Regions from separate parts of the Pseudomonas sp. GW821-FHT07F05 genome, predicted to be linked through region 2. Evidence: predicted binding sites of a transcription regulator. Region 2 holds the regulator's gene; the other holds the start of a gene.
What was found. Region 2 encodes sigma-54, which starts transcription at its own class of promoters, with help from an activator protein. Its sites were predicted from a motif close to ANTGGCATNNANNTTGCTNT; they were not measured.

Region 1 (10,122 bases), on a different contig from region 2:
CAACCAGTCAGGCTTCTTCAGCAACCAGGGCATGACCAACTTCATTGGCCGCAACGACTTCGTCAACCCGGTGTTCTCGGACCCGACCTGGGGCGTGTCCGATCAGGACATGTTCGACCGTGGCGCCGAGGAGCTGAAAGCCCGCGAGGCCAAAGGCAAGCCGTTCTATGCCTTGCTGCAAACCCTGTCCAACCACACGCCGTACGCACTGCCGGCCAATCTGCCGGTCGAGCGCGTCACCGGGCATGGCACGCTGGATGAACACCTCACCGCCATGCGTTATTCGGACTGGGCGCTGGGTCAGTTCTTCGAGAAGGCCAAGAAAGAGCCGTACTACAAGGACACGCTGTTTGTGGTCGTCGGTGACCACGGCTTCGGCAACAACGAGCAGATCACCGAGATGGACCTTGGCCGTTTCAACGTGCCGATGCTGATGATCGCCCCGGGCCTGCAGGACAAGTTCGGCAAGCGCAGCAGCATCGTCGGTACGCAGATTGACATCGTGCCGACCATCATGGGCCGCCTGGGTGGCGACACCGTGCACCAGTGCTGGGGCCGCGACCTGCTCAATCTGCCAGCGGGAGACGAGGGCTTTGGCGTAATCAAGCCATCGGGCAGCGAGCAGACCGTGGCGCTGGTCACCGGCAACCGGATCCTGATCGAACCCAAGGAAATGGAGCCGAAGGTCTACAGCTACGAGTTGGGCACCAAGCCCCATGCCGAGCTGATGCCGGATGCGCCGGACGTCGCCGAGTTGCGCAAGAAGCTCGACAGCTTCCTGCAGACCGCGACCAAGAGCCTGCTGGACAACACGGCAGGGGTCAAAGACGCCAAGCCACAATGACCGCAGCCTGATGAAAACGCCCCGAGACCGGGGCGTTTTTTTGCCTGCGAATCCTCGGCTTCAGGCTGCCAACGTCAGCTGTGCGCTGACGATTCGGGTTGAACGTCGTTGCGCTGCAAGGGTCAAGATCATCAGGCCGTTGTCAGGCCTTTACTGAGGAGACATTGATGAAAGTGTGGACTATTTCGTTTCTGGACAAAGACGGTGTGCAGCAAACCCTCGATCTTGAATCCGATCACCGTCCCAGTGAAGAAGAGGCTGCGCAGCAACTCCGTCCGATCCTGTTTCCGGTCGCCAGTGATCTTGATCTGAACGACCTCGACGGTCGCACTGCCGAGCCCACCGTGAAGACACTCAAAGAGCAGAACGCGGTACAGATCATCTCCATCATCGAGGCTTCGTAAGAAGCCTGCATTTCCCGCCATCCTGCCAATTGGCAACGCACTGGCAATGGGCGTACTCTGCGATCGAGGTCGGTGATGCATCTACCCGAGTCCGCTCGCGTACGTATGCCCGTTTTGTAAAACGCACCGGCCTTGTCAGCGACATGCTTGAGTCCCGGGCGGCAGATGACCTGCCGCTACACGCCTCGCCATCGAGGGGTGTTTCGGGATAGTTGAAACTCTATCTATCGTTGCATAGGAGGACGTTTCATGAGCACAGCCTATCAAGAAGACATCAGCAGCCATGTTCTGCGCTGCATGAAAGAAGGCGGTTTCGACTTCGCACGCATTCACCCCATCGAGTTCTATGCCACCTTTCCGGATGAGGACCGGGCGCGTCAGGCTGCGGAAAAATTTCGTGGCGAGTCAGTGAATGTCCAGCTCAATGCACTGGAAGACGGTGCCTGGCACCTGGAACTGAGCAAGTTGATGTACGCAACCTACGACGGGATAGGCGACTTCGAGCAGGATTTCCAGACGGCGATTTTCGGTCTGGACGGGGAGGTTGAAGGCTGGGGCGTCAAACAGGAGCTCAAGCGCCTTCATTGAGCTGATCAACCGTCATGCGCCGAAGCGAGGCGCCGATCGTTGGAAATGTCTCCCGCCTCCACGACCAAGTGTGGAGCGGGAGATGCACCGAGCTGAATCACGGGCAAAAAAAAGCCGCTCTCTTCGGAGCGGCGGAAAGGGAATATCGGGTGGCGTTGCCAATAAGGTTTTGAGCCAATCGCCTTGTGTGATCCGGCGGGTTGGTCTGCGGTATGGGGTGATTATGCTCAGCCTCTGAACCGCACGGAAATGAACTGTCGCTATGCCAGCGATAGATTTTCAAAGTTAACGACGCTTCGCCATGAGGCGTCGGGGAACGGGTTAGGGCGCATCGTGCACAGGAATGGTGCGGACGCTCCGGCTGTTTAATTCAACCCATTGATATTAAAGCGTTTATGCCGATGGCACGGGCCTTGCGAAGGCTCTGGTGTCCATGGTGACAAGGAGTACGGCATGATCCGCACCTTTTATGACGAGATGTACGATGCGGGCGGCATAGTTCGTCCGCATTATCGGGAATTCGCCCGCTGGTTGGGTGAAGCGCCGCCTGAGTTGCTCGCTCAGCGTCGGCGTGAGGCCGATTTATTGTTTCATCGCGCCGGGATCACATTCACGCTGTACGGGGACGAGCAGGGCACCGAGCGGCTGATCCCCTTCGACACCATTCCACGGAGCATTCCGGCCAGCGAATGGCGGGTGGTGGAGCGCGGCTGCATTCAGCGCGTCAAGGCGCTGAACATGTTTCTCGCTGACCTCTATCACGATCAGCGCATCATCAAGGCCGGGATCATTCCTGCCGAACAGGTCCTTGCCAACGAGCAATACCAGTTGGCGATGCAGGGCCTGAATCTGCATCGCGACCTGTATTCGCACATCTCCGGCGTCGATCTGGTGCGTGATGGCGACGGTACGTATTACGTGCTCGAAGACAACCTGCGCACGCCAAGCGGCGTGAGCTATATGCTCGAAGACCGCAAGATGATGATGCGGCTGTTCCCCGAACTGTTTGCCGCGCAACGCATCGCGCCGATCGATCACTACCCGAACCTGTTGCTGGACACCCTGAAGAGCTCTAGCCCGCTGGATAACCCCAGCGTCGTCGTGCTGACCCCCGGGCGCTTCAACAGCGCGTTTTTCGAGCACGCGTTTCTGGCCCGGGAAATGGGTGTCGAGCTGGTGGAAGGCGCCGACCTGTTCGTGCGCGATGACCGCGTGTTCATGCGCACCACCGACGGCCCGAAAGCGGTCGACGTGATTTACCGCCGGCTCGACGACGCGTTTCTTGATCCGCTGGCGTTTAATCCGGATTCAATGCTCGGCGTGCCGGGCCTGCTGGCGGCGTACCGGTCGGGCAATGTGGTGCTGGCCAATGCCATCGGCACCGGCGTGGCGGACGACAAGTCGGTCTATCCCTTTGTGACCGACATGATCCGTTTTTACCTCGACGAAGAGCCGATTCTCAAGAACGTGCCGACCTGGCAGTGCCGCAAGCCCGAAGAGCTGTCCCACGTGCTCGCCAATCTGGGCGATCTGGTGGTCAAGGAAACCCAGGGCTCCGGCGGTTACGGCATGCTCGTGGGCCCTGCAGCCACCGCCGCCGAAATCGAGTCGTTCCGGGCGCGGCTCAAAGCCAAGCCCCACGCGTATATCGCGCAACCGACCTTGTGCCTGTCGACCTGTCCGACCTTCGTCGAGAACGGCATCGCCCCGCGCCACATCGACCTTCGCCCGTTCGTCCTGGCTGGCCGCGAAACCCGTGTAGTGCCCGGTGGTCTCACGCGTGTTGCCCTGCGCGAAGGCTCGCTGGTGGTGAACTCGTCGCAGGGTGGCGGAACCAAGGACACCTGGGTGGTCGAGGATTAAGGATGCCTGCCAATGCTAAGTAGAACTGCCTCGGATTTATATTGGATGTCGCGGTACCTGGAGCGCGCCGAGAACCTCGCGCGGATGCTCGACGTCAGTTATTCGCTGTCGCTGATGCCCCAGGACGGACGCGGGGATGGCCTCAATGAAATCGCCATGCCCCTGCTGATCACCGGAACCCTGGACGATTACCTGGAGCGCCACGGCGACCTGCATGCCGAGCGCTTGCTGCACTTTTTCGCGCTGGACGCCGAGAACCCTGCGAGCATCTTCAGTTGCCTGGGCGCGGCGCGGGCCAGTGCCCATGCGGTGCGTGGGCGCATTACTGCGGACATGTGGGAAAACATCAACGCCACGTATCTTGAAATTCGCGGCATCGCCGAGCAGGGTTTGAGCCGCTACGGCATGAGCCGTTTCTGTGAGTGGGTCAAGGAGCGTTCGCACCTGTTCCGCGGCGCGACTTACGGCACCATCATGCGCAACGACGCGTTCCGTTTTATTCGTCTGGGGACGTTCATCGAGCGCGCCGACAACACCCTGCGCATGCTCGATGCGCGCTATGAAATGCTCGAATTGCGCGGCCCGTCCGCCAACGCGGCGGCAGACAGTTCCGCCGCTGGCTACTATCAATGGAGTGCGCTGTTGCGCGCATTGTCGTCCTTCGAGGCGTACACAGAGGTTTATCGCGATGCACCGGGTGCCCGTCAGGTCGCCGAATTGCTGCTGTTGCGTGCGGACATTCCGCGCTCATTGCGCGCGTGCCTTGAGGAGCTGGACATCATTCTCGCCAGTCTGCCGGGGGCCAATGGCCGTCCCGCCCAGCGTCTGGCCGCCGAGCTGGACGCTCGCCTGCGCTACACCGGCATCGACGAGATCCTCGATGAAGGCCTGCATGAGTGGTTGAACGAATTCATTCCACTTCTGGCCCAACTGGGAAGCGTCATTCACACTTCTTACCTGGAGGCTGCATGAGACTCTCAATTAGCCACGAGACCACCTATCACTACGACGATCAGGTCCGCGCCAGCATCCAGTATTTGCGTCTGACCCCCCACGACAGCGAGCGCCAGCAGGTGTTGAGCTGGCAGTTGGCATTGCCGCGCCCGGTGCGTGCGCAGATCGATCCGTTCGGCAATATTCTCCACGTGCTGACCCTGGACGAACCCCACGAAGCCATCATCATCGGTGCGCGCGGCCAGGTCGAGATCGACGAGAAGCGCGAGGCGGAACACGAGACTCAGTCGTCGCTGCCGTTTCTGCGCTTCACCCGCCTGACCGAGGCTGACGAAGCGATTCGCGCCTTTGCCATCGCGCAGACCCACAAGCGCACCGACCGCACCGCGCTGATCGACATGATGCACGCGCTCAACGAGCACATCACCTACACGCCGGGCTCCACAGCCGTCGATACCAGCGCCGCCCAAGCGTTCGCCAGCCGTGTTGGCGTCTGTCAGGATCACACCCACGCGTTTCTGGCCTGCGCCCGCAGTCTCGGGGTGCCGGCGCGCTATGTGTCGGGTTATCTCTACAGTGACAGCAGCGAACACCTGTCCAGCCATGCGTGGGCGGAGGCGTGGATTGACGACGCGTGGTACAGCTTTGATGTGACCAATCAGTTGGCGATCCCGGAACGGCATCTGAAGCTGGCGGTCGGTCTGGATTATCTGGATGCCTGCCCGGTACGCGGCATGCGCCGTGGCGGTGGTTGCGAGCAGATGCACGCCAAGGTAGTCGTGTCGCCGTCAGCGCCGATTGCTGTTCCGGCCGCTGCGAAGAAAAAGCCCGTCCCCGCGCCGATGATTCAGGTGCAACGCCAGGGTTGATCAGCCCCTAGCGGTCGGGCGTTCAGCTCGGCCGCCTTCCCACCACTTGCGCGCTATTCAGTGCGCCAGGCAGCCACTCCCCCCGCCACAGAAAAAGCCGACACTCCGCAACACAACGACCTGATACCCATACGACCGCCGCTCACCTTGTATGAGACAGGGAATCAGGCGACGCCGTCGCAGGATGCTGCACGTGCCGAGCGCGGGCTGCTCAGCCAAACAACCGTGTCATGTTCGGCAAGATCAGCAGCAGCGTAGTGGCGAAAACGATGAGTCCGGCCTGACGTATTTTCGAGCGCTTGAACTTGAACTTGAACATGGTAAATGCCTTTTCTTGTTATTCCTGAGCGACAGAAACCCATGGGCTTTGGTCGAGACCAAGACGGGGGTTGGCAAAGGTGAGGCAAAAGAGCAGGTGCCCCGATCAGCAGATCGTGGACGGCGGGCGCTGGGTGAATCGATTTTGTTATGGCGCCACTGCTACTGACTTAACCTTAGAGCCCGCGTGCTGTGCGGTTTAGATCATTGAGGATTATCCAGTCCAATTCTTATAACTTCGTTAGGATTGGCGAATAGCCATCGCTCAGATATTCGCCTGCTAGACACCTGCGACCAAAACTGCCTGCTTTCAATAGCCCGCTACCGTTCGTCCGAGTCCGAAACTTCTCACAACCAGCTACCCTGTCAATCGATCCGGTGAAAGAGCGCGCTCTGTGATATCGCTTGTGATAGATAGTGCTCCCATGACAGTTCGACTATCGGCCGGACATATAAGAAGACAGATCATCGGTTTAGCGAGGACAGCATGACCGAAGCGTTTATTTACGATGCCTTGCGCACGCCGCGGGGCAGGGGCAAGCCGGATGGCGCGTTGTACAGCGTCAAACCGGTGGATCTGGTGGCAGGGCTGCTGAGAGAACTGCAAGTGCGCAATCACCTCGACACCCACCACGTCGATGACATTGTGCTGGGCTGCGTTACGCCCATCGGCGATCAGGGGGCCGACATCGCCAAAACCGCAGCGCTGGTCGCCGATTGGGCCGTCAGCGTGGCCGGGGTTCAGATCAACCGGTTCTGCGCATCGGGGCTTGAAGCGGTGAATCTGGGAGCGATGAAGCTCCGTTCCGGGTTCGAGGATCTGGTGGTGGTCGGCGGGGTCGAGTCGATGTCGCGCGTGCCGATGGGCAGTGACGGCGGCGCCTGGGTACTTGATCCGCACACCAACCTGCACACCCACTTCACGCCTCAGGGGATCGGCGCCGATCTGATCGCCACCCTCGAAGGCTTCAGCCGCGATGACGTGGACCTGTTCGCCCTGCAATCCCAGCACAAGGCGGCGCTGGCCCGGGAGCGGGGTGCGTTTCGCCGTTCGCTGGTGCCGGTCAGGGACCGGAACGGCCTGCTTTTGCTCGACCATGACGAGTTCATCCGCCCCGACACCACACTGGAGGCGCTGGGCAACCTGCGCCCGAGTTTCGAGGCCATCGGCAAAATGGGCTATGACGCCACGGCGCTGCGCGTCTACAGCCATGTCGAACGCATCGAGCATGTGCACACGCCGGGCAACAGCTCCGGCATCGTTGATGGCGCCGCGTTGATGCTGCTCGGCACCGCGCAAAAAGGTCAGGCGCTGGGCCTGCGACCGCGGGCGCGCATCGTGGTCACGGCGGTGACCAGCACCGATCCGACCATCATGCTCACAGGACCTGCGCCCGCCACGCGCAAAGCCCTGGCGCGGGCGGGGCTGACCATTGATGACATCGACCTGTTCGAGGTCAACGAAGCCTTCGCCTCGGTGGTGCTCAAGTTCATCAAGGACATGGGTGTCGACCCCGACAAGGTCAACGTCAACGGCGGCTCGATTGCCCTCGGCCACCCGCTGGGCGCCACGGGCTGCATCATTCTCGGCACGCTGCTCGACGAGCTGGAAGCCCGGCAGTTGCGTTACGGCCTGGCGACCCTGTGCGTCGGCGGCGGGATGGGCATCGCGACGATCATCGAGCGGGTATGAACGTGGAGCACGATAACCGCTACGCCGACCGCCTTTACCCGATAACCGTTTCAGGAAGAACGACCGCATGAGCGATGCCATCCGCTACGAAACCGGCACGGATCAGATCGTTACGCTGACCCTCGACATGCCCGGCCAGCAAGCCAATACCATGAACGCGGCGTATCGCCAGGCCATGGCCGAGACGCTCGAGCGCCTGCAGGCGGACAAAGAGGCCATCGCCGGTGTGATCATCCGCTCGGCGAAGAAGACCTTCTTTGCCGGCGGCGACCTCAATGAGCTGAGTCAGGTCGACGCCACCCGCGCCGCCGCCTTCTACCAGATGACCATGGACCTCAAGGCCCAGCTTCGCGCGCTGGAAACATTCGGCAAACCGGTGGTGGCCGCCATCGAGGGTTCTGCATTGGGCGGCGGGCTGGAGCTGTGCCTGGCCTGTCACCATCGCATCGCAATCAACGGTGGCTACGTGAAACTGGGCCTGCCGGAGGTCACCCTCGGTTTGCTTCCGGGCGGGGGCGGCACCGTGCGGCTGGTGCGCATGTTGGGGCTGGAGAAAGCGCTGCCGCTGCTGATGGAAGGCCGGACCATGGGCGTCGAGCACGCCTTGAAAACAGGTGTGATCGATCAACTGGCCAGCGATGCCGATGACCTGATGGCCAAGGCGCGTGAATGGATTCTGGCCAACCCGGCGCCGATCAAAGCGTGGGATCAACCGGGGTTTGAATTGCCTGGCGGCACGCCTGCGCACCCGAAAGTGGCGCAGATGCTGGCCATCGCGCCGTCGATGTTGCGCAGCAAAACCTGGGGCTGCTATCCGGCGCCGGAGAAGATCCTGGCCGCAGCCGTGGAAGGCGCCCAGGTGGATTTCCATACAGCAGAAAAAATCGAGGCGCGTTACTTCACCGAGCTCGCCACGGGACCTGTCGCCAAGAACATGATCGGCAGCTGGTTTCAGCTCAACCGGGTCAAGGCCGCAGAGGCGCGGCCCAAGGCGCCGCCGGTGTTCAACATGCGCAAGGTCGGCATCCTCGGGGCCGGGCTGATGGGCAGCGGCATTGCCTATGTCACGGCGGTGGCGGGCGTCAGCGTGGTCCTCAAAGACATCAATCTGGCCGCGGCGCAGAAGGGCAAGGATTACTCGGCGCGACTGCTGAACAAGCAGCTTGCCAGAGGCCGCATCACCGAGGCTCAGCGCGATGCCGTGCTGGGCCGTATCAAGCCGACAGGCCGCGACAGCGACCTTGAAGGCTGCGACCTGATCATCGAGGCGGTGTTCGAGAACCGCGAGTTGAAAGCTCAGGTCAGCGCCGCCGCCGAGCAAGTGGTCGTGCCCAATGCGGTGATTGCGTCCAATACCTCGACGCTGCCAATCACAGGCCTTGCCAGCGCCATCAGCCGGCAGGAGCGTTTCATTGGTCTGCATTTCTTCAGCCCGGTGGAGAAGATGCGCCTGGTGGAAATCATCAAGGGCGCACGCACCAACGACATGACCCTGGCGCGGGCCTTCGACTTCGTTCGCCAGATCGGCAAGACCGCGATTCTGGTCAATGACACGCGCGGCTTCTTCACCTCGCGGGTGTTCGCCACCTACGCCGACGAAGGCATTGCCATGCTCGGCGAGGGCGTCAGTGCGCCGATGATAGAGACCGAGGCGCGCAAGGCCGGGATGCCCGTGGGGCCGCTGGCAGTGTCCGATGAAGTGTCGTTGCGGCTGATGAGCCAGATTCGCCAGCAAACGCGCAAGGACCTGGCAGAACAGGGCGTCGAGCTTGCCGGGCATCCGGCCGACGCGCTGATCGAGCAGCTGTTGCATGAATTCGATCGCGCAGGGAAAACCTCCGGCGGCGGTTTTTACGACTACCCCGACGGCGGGCCCAAGCACTTGTGGCCGGAGTTGAAAACCCGGTTCGAGAAGCCCGACGCACAGATCAGCGGCCAGGATATTCGCGACCGGCTGCTGTTCATTCAGGCCCTTGAAACCGTGCGTTGCATGGAGGAGGGTGTGCTGCGATCGACGGCGGACGCCAACGTGGGTTCGATGCTTGGCATCGGCTTTCCGGAATGGAGTGGCGGGGCATTGCAGTTCGTCAATCAATACGGGCTGAAGCCGTTTATCACCCGCGCCCGGGCCTTGGCCGAGCGCTATGGCGAACGTTTTCAGCCGCCTGCGTTGCTATTGGAGAAAGCCGAAGAGGGGACGTTGTTCTAGCGAAGACTCCTCGCTGTGCCATATCAAGGGTTGGGACAGCGAGGGTTCAGTTGACGACAGCGCGTGGGCACAACTGGGCCTTGCCTTGCCCCGGCCTTCAAGGCAGGCTTGAGCCCACGCATTTTCGCTTTGTCGCTTCAGGAATTTTTATGTCGTTACGCATCTGCATTCTGGAAACCGACGTACTTCGCCCGGAGCTGGTCGATCAATACCAGGGTTACGGACGGATGTTCGAAAAACTCTTTGCTCAACAGCCGGTGCCTGCGGAGTTCGTCGTCTACAACGTCATGCACGGCGATTACCCGCCGGATGACGAGCAATTCGACGCCTATCTGATCACCGGCTCCAAGGCCGATTCCTTCGGCACCGATCCGTGGATC
Region 2 (10,122 bases):
GTTGGTCATCGCCACCGACACTGATGCCGATGTATTTTTCACCCAGCAGGCCTGCGGTCAGGATGGAAGCGGTGGAATCCGAAGGCAGGTTGTTGACCCGCTTGTTCACTTCCATCGTCACACGCCCCGTGAAGGTATCGTGATCCAGATCGATTGCAGTGACCTTGCCAATGTTCACACCGGCCATGGTCACTTTCGCTCTGACAGTCAAACCGGCGATATTGTCGAAATTTGCGTAAAGTTTATAAGTGTCGGTGTTGGCGCTAGCGCTCAGACCGCTGACGCGCAGGGCGAGCAGGAGCAAAGCCAGGATCCCGGCCAGCAGAAACAGGCCTACACCGGTTTCGAGGGTGCGGTTTTGCATCAGAAGTCTCCAAACATCAAGGCGGTCATAATAAAGTCCAGGCCCAGTACGGCCAATGAGGCGTAGACCACGGTCTTGGTCGTGGCGCGACTGATCCCTTCGGACGTGGGCTCGCAGTCATAGCCCTGGAACACGGCAATCCAGGTGACGACAAAAGCGAACACGACGCTCTTGATGACACCGTTGAGTACATCATCGGAAAACGAAACGCTGTTCTGCATGTTGGCCCAGAAAGAGCCTTCATAGACGCCCAGCCAGTCGACCGCCACCCATGAACCACCCCAGATGCCGACCACGCTGAAAATCAGCGCCAGCACTGGCAGCGAGATGAAGCCTGCCCACAGACGCGGTGCAACGATGTACTTGAGCGGGTCAACACCAATCATTTCGAGACTGGACAGCTGCTCGGTGGATTTCATGTTGCCGATTTCAGCGGTAAGCGCAGAGCCTGCACGACCGGCGAACAATAGAGCAGTGACCACCGGACCGAGTTCACGCAGCAACGTCAGGGCAACCATCTGCCCCACAGCCTGCTCGGAGCCGTACTTGGCGAGAATGCTGAAACCTTGCAGCGCCAGCACCATGCCGATGAAAACCCCGGACACGACGATGATGGCCAGGGACATGACGCCCACCGAGTGCAACTGACGAACCAGCAGCTGAAAACCGCCGCCGATTCCGCCGCGCCCAAGCAACGCATGAACCAGAAAAATCCCTGAACGACCCAGCACTGCAACCATATCGATCGTCGAACGCCCCATCAGGCGTACGCGATCCATTAAAGACTTTCTGCGCATCAGCGCTTCCCCAAAAGATCGTCGCGATAATCCGGCGCCGGATAATGGAAAGGCACCGGCCCGTCGGGATCGCCCGTCATGAACTGACGTATACGAGGGTTATCCGACTCCATCAGTTCCTGCGGCGTGCCCTGCCCCAGCACCTGACCGTCACCGACGACATATAAATAGTCGGCGATGCTGGCGGTCTCGGCGAGGTCGTGGGACACCACGATACTGGTGATACCCAGCGCATCATTGAGCAGCCGGATGAGCCGAACCAGCACGCCCATGGCGATAGGGTCCTGCCCCACGAAGGGTTCGTCGTACATGAGGATCTGGGGATCCAGCGCGATGGCGCGCGCCAGTGCAACACGGCGCTTCATGCCACCTGAGAGTTCGTCGGGCATCAGATCGACTGCGCCACGAAGTCCGACCGCCTGCAGTTTCAGCAGGACGATGTCGCGAATCATGTCTTCAGGCAGCTTGGTGTGAACCCGCAGCGGGAACGCCACGTTTTCGAAAACGTCGAGATCGGTGAACAACGCGCCGCTCTGAAAGAGCACGCCCATCTGCTTGCGCGCATCGAAAAGATCGCTGCGCGAGAGTTTCGGCAAATTCTGGCCATTGACCCAGACTTCACCTGCGCTCGGACGCAGTTGTGCTCCCATCAATCGCAGCAGAGTGGTTTTGCCACTGCCCGACGGCCCCATGATGCCGGTGACTTTGCCCCGGGGGATGCGGATGTCCACATTATTGAAGATGCTGCGCGCACCGCGCTTGAAGGAAACGCCCTTCAGCTCGACCGCGTAGGCGTTATCGGCACTCATCTAAACTCCTTGCGATGCAACCTGTCTCTCAGATGCCGCGTTCTTCACGAACGACACACTTTTGGAGGGGCCGAACAAGCGGCGGACTATACCACCGCTGTCGCACGCCGCCCAAGCTCCAACGTGTCGAGTCGCAAACAAAGAAGGGTATTAAGGACGGTGTGGAATTTTCGTACCCACCGCCAGCCTTTATCACGCTGTTGCTGAAGGACGTCTCCGTTCATTAAACAAACAGCAACGATGAAGCGTGAGGCTTTTGAACATTGCCGCTATAATCCCCGGCCTTTCACCATGCGACCCCTTCCGATATGTCCAATGCGCGCAACCTGATTGAATCGGCACAGAGCACCATCCGCCTTGAAATAGAAGCCGTGGAAGGTTTGCTTGCGCATATAGATGCCGATTTCGTCAACGCGTGCGACATGATTCTGGGCAGTCAGGGCCGCGTGGTCGTGGTAGGCATGGGCAAGTCGGGGCATATCGGCAAGAAGATCGCCGCTACGCTGGCCAGCACCGGCACCCCGTCCTTTTTCGTGCACCCCGCCGAGGCCAGCCACGGCGACATGGGCATGATCACCAGCGCCGACATTATTCTGGCCCTGTCCAATTCGGGCACGACGGCCGAAATCGTCACGTTGCTGCCGCTGATCAAGCGGCTGGGCATCAAGATGATCAGCCTCACGGGCAACCCGGAATCAACACTGGCCAAGGCCGCTGACGTCAACCTCAATGCGCGGGTCGAAAAAGAAGCCTGCCCGTTGAATCTGGCGCCCACCTCCTCCACCACGGCGGCGCTGGTCATGGGCGACGCCCTGGCCGTTGCGCTGCTGGACGCCAGAGGCTTCACCGCCGAAGACTTCGCGTTTTCCCATCCAGGCGGTGCACTGGGTCGTCGGCTGCTGCTGAAGGTCGAGCATGTCATGCACACTGGCGCCAACCTGCCGCAGGTTGCGCGCGGCACGCCGCTTCGCGATTCGCTGATGGAAATGACCCGCAAGGGGCTTGGCATGACCGCCATCCTCGAGAGCGACGGCCGCCTTGCCGGTATCTTCACGGACGGCGACCTGCGTCGCACCCTGGATCGCCCGATCGACATACGCCAGGCGACCATCGATGAAGTCATGACCGTCCACGGCAAGACCGTGCGCCCGGAAATGCTCGCGGCCGAAGCCTTGAAAATCATGGAAGACAACAAGATCGGCGCACTCATCGTGGTCGACGAGAACGATCGCCCGGTTGGCGCGTTCAATCTTCAAGACCTGCTCCGCGCAGGAGTCATGTAAATGAGCGCCGATATGAATGACCTGATGCAACGCGGCAAGAACATCAAACTGGCGATCTTCGACGTCGATGGCGTACTCACCGACGGACGCCTGTACTTCCTCGAAGACGGCAGTGAATTCAAGACCTTCAACACCCTCGACGGCCAGGGCATCAAAATGCTCATCAACTCGGGTGTGACGACTGCCATCATCAGCGGACGCAAGACCCCCGTGGTTGAGCGGCGCGCGAAAAACCTCGGCATCGCGCACCTTTATCAGGGCCGCGAAGACAAACTCGTGGTCCTCGACGAGCTTTTGCAGCAACTGAATCTAAGCTACGAGCACGTCGCGTATCTGGGCGACGATTTGCCTGATCTGCCGGTCATTCGCCGGGTGGGCCTGGGCATGGCTGTTGCCAATGCCGCCAGCTTTGTCCGCGAGCATGCCGACGGCATTACCCAGGCACGTGGCGGCGAAGGCGCTGCCCGCGAATTCTGCGAGTTGATCCTGAAGGCTCAGGGCAACCTCGAAGCGGCTCACGCCGCCTACCTATAGAAGTGCATTTATGCTGAGCAAAAAGTTTCGAACGTTTCTGCTGTTCGGTGTGCTGGCACTGCTGCTGGCAGCGGTCGGCTACTGGAACATCAGTCCGGAAAGTTTCCTCGATCAACCCAAGGCTGCCGTGGATGAGAGCGCCGTCGATTACTACGCGACCAACGCCCACAGTATTCAGTACCTGCCCGACGGGACGATGCAGTACGACATGACCGCGGACAAGGTCGAGCACTTGAAAGCCACCGACGTCACCCTGATGACCACGCCGGTGCTGCAGATGTATCGAGGTTCTACCTTCCCGTGGCACGTACAGAGCGTTCGCGCCGAAGTGTCGCCGGGGGGCGATCACGTCGAGCTGATCGACTCGGTGCGCATCAACCGCACCGACGAAAAAGACCGCACCACCATCATCACCAGCAGCCGCATGACTGTATTCCCGCAGAAGCAATATGCGGAGACTGCCCAACCCGTTAGAATCGACGGCCTTGGCGGTGTAACGACCGGCACGGGTATGAAAGCGTATCTGAAAGAAAGCAGGATGAACCTGCTATCCAACGTAAGAGGACAGTATGAGGCTCGTTAAAACCCTTCCTTTTTTGCTCGGCCTGGGCGCAGCACTGGGAAGCGCGAGCGCCTGGTCTCTGCCGACGGATCGCGATCAACCCATCCACATCCAGTCGGATGACGCGCAGCTGGACGACAAGCAAGGCATCGCCACCTACAAAGGCAATGTCATCATCACCCAGGGCACGATGAAGATCACCGGCAACACCGTGACCATCACCCGTACACCGCAGGGCGACGTGGACGTGTTCACGTCCGTGGGCAACCTGGCCTACTACGAGCAGAAGCCATCGGTGGACAAGCCGATCGTTCAGGCCTGGGGCGTCACTATCCAGTACTTCGCGGCCCAGAACCGCATCGTGCTGATCGACAAGGCCAAAGTGGTCAACGACGGCAACACGTCCGAAGGCGAGAAAATCGTCTATGACACCGTCAAGCAGGTCGTGAACGCCGGTCGTGCCAATGGCACCAAGGTCACCGCACCACGCCCTCGTATCGACATGGTCATCCAGCCGAAAAAGAAAACCGACCAGCAGAAGGCCCAGTAATGGCGACGCTGAAAGCCCAGCACCTGGCCAAGGCCTATAAAAGCCGCCAGGTCGTACGTGACGTCAGCCTGTCCATCGAGAGCGGCCAGATCGTCGGCCTGCTTGGCCCCAACGGCGCCGGCAAGACCACCTGTTTCTACATGATCGTCGGCCTGGTTCAAGCGGATCAGGGTCGCGTCCTGATCGACGACCAGGACGTCAGCCATCAGCCGATGCACGGCCGTGCACGCGCCGGTATTGGCTACCTGCCACAAGAAGCGTCGATCTTCCGCAAGCTCTCCGTCTCGGACAACATCATGGCGATCCTGGAGACCCGCAAGGAGCTCGATCGCGCTGCCCGCCGCAAGGAGCTGGAAAGCCTGCTGCAGGAATTCCACATCACCCACATTCGCGACAACCTGGGCATGAGCCTGTCGGGCGGTGAACGTCGCCGTGTGGAAATCGCACGCGCCCTCGCCACTTCGCCGAAATTCATTCTCCTCGACGAACCCTTCGCCGGTGTTGACCCTATTTCCGTAGGCGACATCAAGCAGATCATTCACCACCTCAAGGCCAAAGGGATCGGCGTGCTGATCACCGACCACAACGTGCGTGAGACGCTGGATATCTGCGAAACCGCTTACATCGTCAACGATGGACAGCTGATTGCCGAAGGCGACGCCGAATCCATCCTGGCCAACCAGTTGGTCAAGGAAGTGTATCTGGGTCACGAGTTCCGCCTGTAACCGCAGTGATGACATGAGGTTGTGCGGTTCCCGCAATGTGCGCCATCGCCAACCTCGTTTTTTAATTGTCATCACACTCTAGGCAAACCCTCCAGCTTCAGGCATATAATTTGCTTAAGTTGGCGCCCTCGGCGCCCTGCTAGTAAATGGCGCGCAGTGCGCCGGCGAATAAGGTGTTAAGCCCTGCCATGAAACCTTCGCTAGTCTTGAGAATGGGCCAGCAGCTGACGATGACACCTCAGCTGCAACAGGCAATCCGATTGCTTCAGTTGTCGACGCTGGATCTCCAACAGGAAATTCAGGAGGCGCTGGAGTCGAACCCGATGCTGGAACGGCAGGAGGAAGGCGACGATTTCGACAACGCCGACCCCTTGGCGGATAACGTAGAGCAAAAGCCCAACGCTGATGTTCAGGAACCCACCTACCAGGAATCGGCGCCTACCGTCGACAATCTGGAAGACGGCGACTGGAACGAGCGCATTCCCAACGAGCTGCCCGTCGACACCGCGTGGGAAGACGTCTATCAGACCAGTGCCAGCAGCCTGCCCAGCAACGACGATGACGAGTGGGATTTCACCACCCGCACCTCCGTTGGCGAGAGCCTGCAAAGCCACCTGCTGTGGCAACTCAACCTGGCGCCAATGTCGGACACCGATCGCCTGATCGCCGTGACGCTGATCGACTGCATCAACAATCAGGGCTACCTCGACGAAACACTCGAAGAAATGCTCGACGCCTTCGACCCTGAGCTCGATATCGAGCTAGACGAAATCGAAGCCGTTCTGCACCGCATTCAGCAGTTCGAGCCTGCCGGCATCGGCGCTCGCAACCTGAGTGAATGCCTGCTGCTGCAGCTTCGCCAGCTGCCCGCCAAAACCAAGTGGCTGGCGGAAGCGCAGAAGCTGGTCAGTGACTACATCGATCTGCTCGGCAGCCGCGACTACGCGCAACTGATGCGCCGCATGAAGCTCAAGGAAGACGACCTGCGTCAGGTCATCGAACTGGTCCAGAGCCTCAATCCGCGCCCCGGCTCGCAGATCGAGTCCAGCGAAGCCGAATACGTCGTCCCTGACGTCATCGTGCGCAAGGACAACGAGCGCTGGCTAGTGGAGCTGAACCAGGAATCCGTGCCGCGCCTGCGGGTCAATCCGCAGTACGCCGGTTTTGTGCGTCGCGCCGATACCAGTGCCGACAACACGTTCATGCGCAATCAGCTGCAGGAAGCTCGCTGGTTCATCAAGAGCCTGCAGAGCCGCAACGAGACGCTGATGAAGGTGGCCACGCAAATCGTCGAACACCAGCGAGGCTTCCTCGAGTACGGTGACGAGGCCATGAAGCCCCTCGTTCTGCATGACATCGCGGAAGCGGTCGGCATGCACGAATCGACGATCTCCCGGGTGACCACGCAGAAGTTCATGCACACCCCGCGCGGGATCTACGAACTCAAATATTTCTTTTCCAGCCACGTCAGCACCTCCGAAGGCGGCGAATGCTCGTCCACGGCGATTCGCGCGATCATCAAAAAACTGGTCGCTGCGGAAAATCAGAAAAAGCCGTTGAGTGACAGCAAGATCGCTGGTTTACTGGAAGCACAAGGCATTCAAGTGGCCCGTCGCACAGTCGCCAAGTACCGCGAATCCCTTGGGATCTCGCCGTCCAGCGAACGCAAGCGACTGATGTAAAGGTCACACGTCAAAGCGTTCCAGTGGCAGGCATTACGCCTGCCTCTTAATGCACTGGCAACGAAGGAGAAGCTGTATGCAAGTCAACATCAGTGGACACCAGCTGGAAGTGACTGAACCTCTGCGTACCTACATCGGCGAGAAACTCGCCCGATTGGAACGCCACTTTGACAAGATCACGAATGTGCAGGTCACCATGGAGGTCGAGAAGCTCAAGCAGAAAATCGAAGCCACCTTGCACGTTCCTGGCGCTGAAGTGGTTGCCAACGCCGAACACGACGACATGTACGCAGCCATTGACCTGCTTGCCGACAAGCTTGACCGCCAACTCAAAAAACATAAGGAAAAACAGCAAAGTCTGCTGCAAGGCGCGACTGCTCGCTGACACTCCCCACCCATGATCCGACTTGAAAATATCCTGACCCCTGGCCGTTCACTCGTGAACGTGCCAGGCGGCAGCAAAAAAGCCGTACTCCAATACATCGCCAGCATGATCGGGAAGCAAGTGCCCGATCTGGATGAGCAGGTCGTGTTTGAGAGCCTGATTGCCCGTGAAAAGCTCGGCTCCACCGGATTCGGTAATGGCATCGCCATTCCTCACTGCCGCCTGAAGGGCTGCTCAACGCCTGTCAGCGCCGTACTGCATCTCGAGAAACCCATCGATTTCGACGCCATCGACGGCGCACCGGTTGACCTGCTGTTTGTGTTGCTGGTCCCGGAAGCGGCCACCGATGCTCACCTTGAATTGCTGCGTCAGATCGCCAGCATGCTCGACCGTGATGATGTGCGTAAGCGCCTGCGCGGTGCCAAAACCGACGAAGAGCTCTACAGCGTCGTGCTCGACGTCCAGAACGGTCACTGATCATGCGGATGATCATCGTCAGCGGCCGCTCCGGCTCCGGCAAGAGCACGGCCCTCGATGTCCTTGAAGACAGCGGTTTCTACTGCGTCGACAATCTGCCCGCCGGCCTGCTTCCAGAGCTGGCGGAGCGCGCGCTGATCAACACCGAACTGGCTGAGCCCCTGCTGGCGGTCTCGATCGACGCGCGCAATCTGCCCAGTCACCTGACGCGATTCCCGCGCATGCTCGCCGAAGTTCGGGCCCGGCACATCCAGTGCGACGTGCTGTTTCTCGACGCCGATGAAGCCACCCTGCTAAAGCGCTTTTCAGAGACCCGCCGTCGTCACCCGCTGAGCACGGCAACCCGCTCGCTGGCCGAAGCGATTCGTGACGAAAAAACCCTGCTCGGTCCGATCATCGACTTGGCTGATCTGACGGTCGACACCACGCACCTGAATCTCTACCAGCTGCGCGACATTCTCAAACTGCGCCTGCTGAACAAACCCGAGCCGGGCACTGCCTTCCTCATCGAATCCTTCGGCTTCAAGCGCGGCATGCCCGTGGACGCCGACCTGGTGTTCGACGTGCGCTGCCTGCCGAATCCGTACTGGAAGCCCGAGCTGCGCGAGCAGTCCGGCCTCGACAAGCCGGTTGCCGATTACCTCGCGGCTCAACCGGACGTCGAAGAAATGTTCCAGGACATCTTTTCGTACCTCAATAAGTGGTTGCCGCGCTTCGCCGCCAGCAACCGCGCCTACGTTACTATTGCCATTGGCTGCACCGGCGGACACCACCGCTCCGTCTACCTGACCGAACGTCTGGGTCAGGTGCTGCAGCAATCGCTCAAGAATGTTCAGGTCCGCCACCGCGACCTAAGCTGAAAGGACCTCCATCGCGATGCCCGCTCTAGAAATCACCATCATCAACAAGCTGGGTCTGCACGCCCGGGCCGCCGCCAAATTCGTGGGCGTCGCCGGCAAGTACCCTTGCCAGATCAGGGTAGGTCGCACGCAGGAGACCATGGTCGACGGCAAAAGCATCATGGCCGTCATGATGCTCGCGGCCGGCAAGGGCACCCTGATTCACTTGGCCACCGAAGGTGAAGAAGCCGATGCCGCGCTGGCAGGACTGGTCGAACTGATCAATAACAAGTTCGACGAAGGCGAATAAGCCTTACCGCTGCCCGACGCGTCCATTACCGTCAGAGATGAGCGATGCCACTGACAGCCATGCCTCCATTAGCGCGAGGGGTCAGATCAAGGTCCGAGAAGATGCTGATGCTGGGGAGCACCCTGGCGGTGGCAGCCATCTTAGCCATCGTGACTTCGTTGCTGTTTCGGGAGCTGGGCACGGCCAACGAAGCCGCCGTGCGCTCCGCAAACAACGTGGTGCAGTTGATCGACGCAGATGTGCAGCGTAACGCCGAGCTGTACGACACCTCACTTCAGGGCCTGATCACTGCATGGCGACGACCCGACGTGATGACGATCTCGCCGGAGTTACGGCAACTGGTGCTCTTCGACCGGGCCACGGCGGCGCCCTTTAAGGGCGATGTGGTGCTGCTGGATGAAACCGGGCGCATCGTCGCCGACTCCACCTCGCTGACGCCTCGGCTGGACAACTTTTCCGACCGGCCGGGCTTTCAGAAACACCGGGACAGCGGTTCGCTGGCGCTGGTGGTCGACGGGCCCTTCCTGTCACGCTGGGGCTTCAAGGACCTGTGCATCAGTTTCAGTCGCCGCCTCCCCTCCGACAACGGCCAGTTCGTCGGCATTGCCAGTGCATCAATGCGCCTGTCGTACTTCGATCAACTGTTTCGCACCCTGGACATCGGCCCCACGAGCACCGTCAACCTGCTCAGCGCGGATGGCGTGATGCTGGCCCGGCAACCCGATGACAACAACCGGACTTTCATCGGCCAGAACTTCAGCATGCGGCCCAACTTCAAACGCATTCTCAGAGAGGTAAACGGCAG

Region 1: the regulator sigma-54 is predicted to act here: its motif matches at 2,237-2,256, upstream of AC07RO_RS15270 (circularly permuted type 2 ATP-grasp protein).

The regions. Positions count from the first base shown of each region.
Region 1 covers NZ_JBWKQL010000006.1:193,425-203,546, reverse strand. Annotated here, with positions in the region: gene AC07RO_RS15285 (LTA synthase family protein) at 1-844, shown strand, start outside; gene AC07RO_RS15280 (hypothetical protein) at 1,012-1,248, shown strand; gene AC07RO_RS15275 (ribonuclease E inhibitor RraB) at 1,498-1,836, shown strand; gene AC07RO_RS15270 (circularly permuted type 2 ATP-grasp protein) at 2,290-3,699, shown strand; gene AC07RO_RS15265 (alpha-E domain-containing protein) at 3,712-4,671, shown strand; gene AC07RO_RS15260 (transglutaminase family protein) at 4,668-5,522, shown strand; gene AC07RO_RS15255 (acetyl-CoA C-acetyltransferase) at 6,328-7,533, shown strand; gene AC07RO_RS15250 (3-hydroxyacyl-CoA dehydrogenase NAD-binding domain-containing protein) at 7,601-9,742, shown strand; gene AC07RO_RS15245 (amidotransferase) at 9,892-10,122, shown strand, end outside.
Region 2 covers NZ_JBWKQL010000001.1:206,309-216,430, reverse strand. Annotated here, with positions in the region: gene mlaD (outer membrane lipid asymmetry maintenance protein MlaD) at 1-364, opposite strand, end outside; gene mlaE (lipid asymmetry maintenance ABC transporter permease subunit MlaE) at 364-1,161, opposite strand; gene AC07RO_RS01055 (ATP-binding cassette domain-containing protein) at 1,161-1,970, opposite strand; gene AC07RO_RS01050 (KpsF/GutQ family sugar-phosphate isomerase) at 2,279-3,253, shown strand; gene kdsC (3-deoxy-manno-octulosonate-8-phosphatase KdsC) at 3,254-3,787, shown strand; gene lptC (LPS export ABC transporter periplasmic protein LptC) at 3,798-4,370, shown strand; gene lptA (lipopolysaccharide transport periplasmic protein LptA) at 4,357-4,899, shown strand; gene lptB (LPS export ABC transporter ATP-binding protein) at 4,899-5,624, shown strand; gene AC07RO_RS01025 (RNA polymerase factor sigma-54) at 5,813-7,306, shown strand; gene hpf (ribosome hibernation-promoting factor, HPF/YfiA family) at 7,383-7,691, shown strand; gene ptsN (PTS IIA-like nitrogen regulatory protein PtsN) at 7,704-8,168, shown strand; gene rapZ (RNase adapter RapZ) at 8,171-9,028, shown strand; gene AC07RO_RS01005 (HPr family phosphocarrier protein) at 9,045-9,317, shown strand; gene AC07RO_RS01000 (sensor domain-containing diguanylate cyclase) at 9,362-10,122, shown strand, end outside.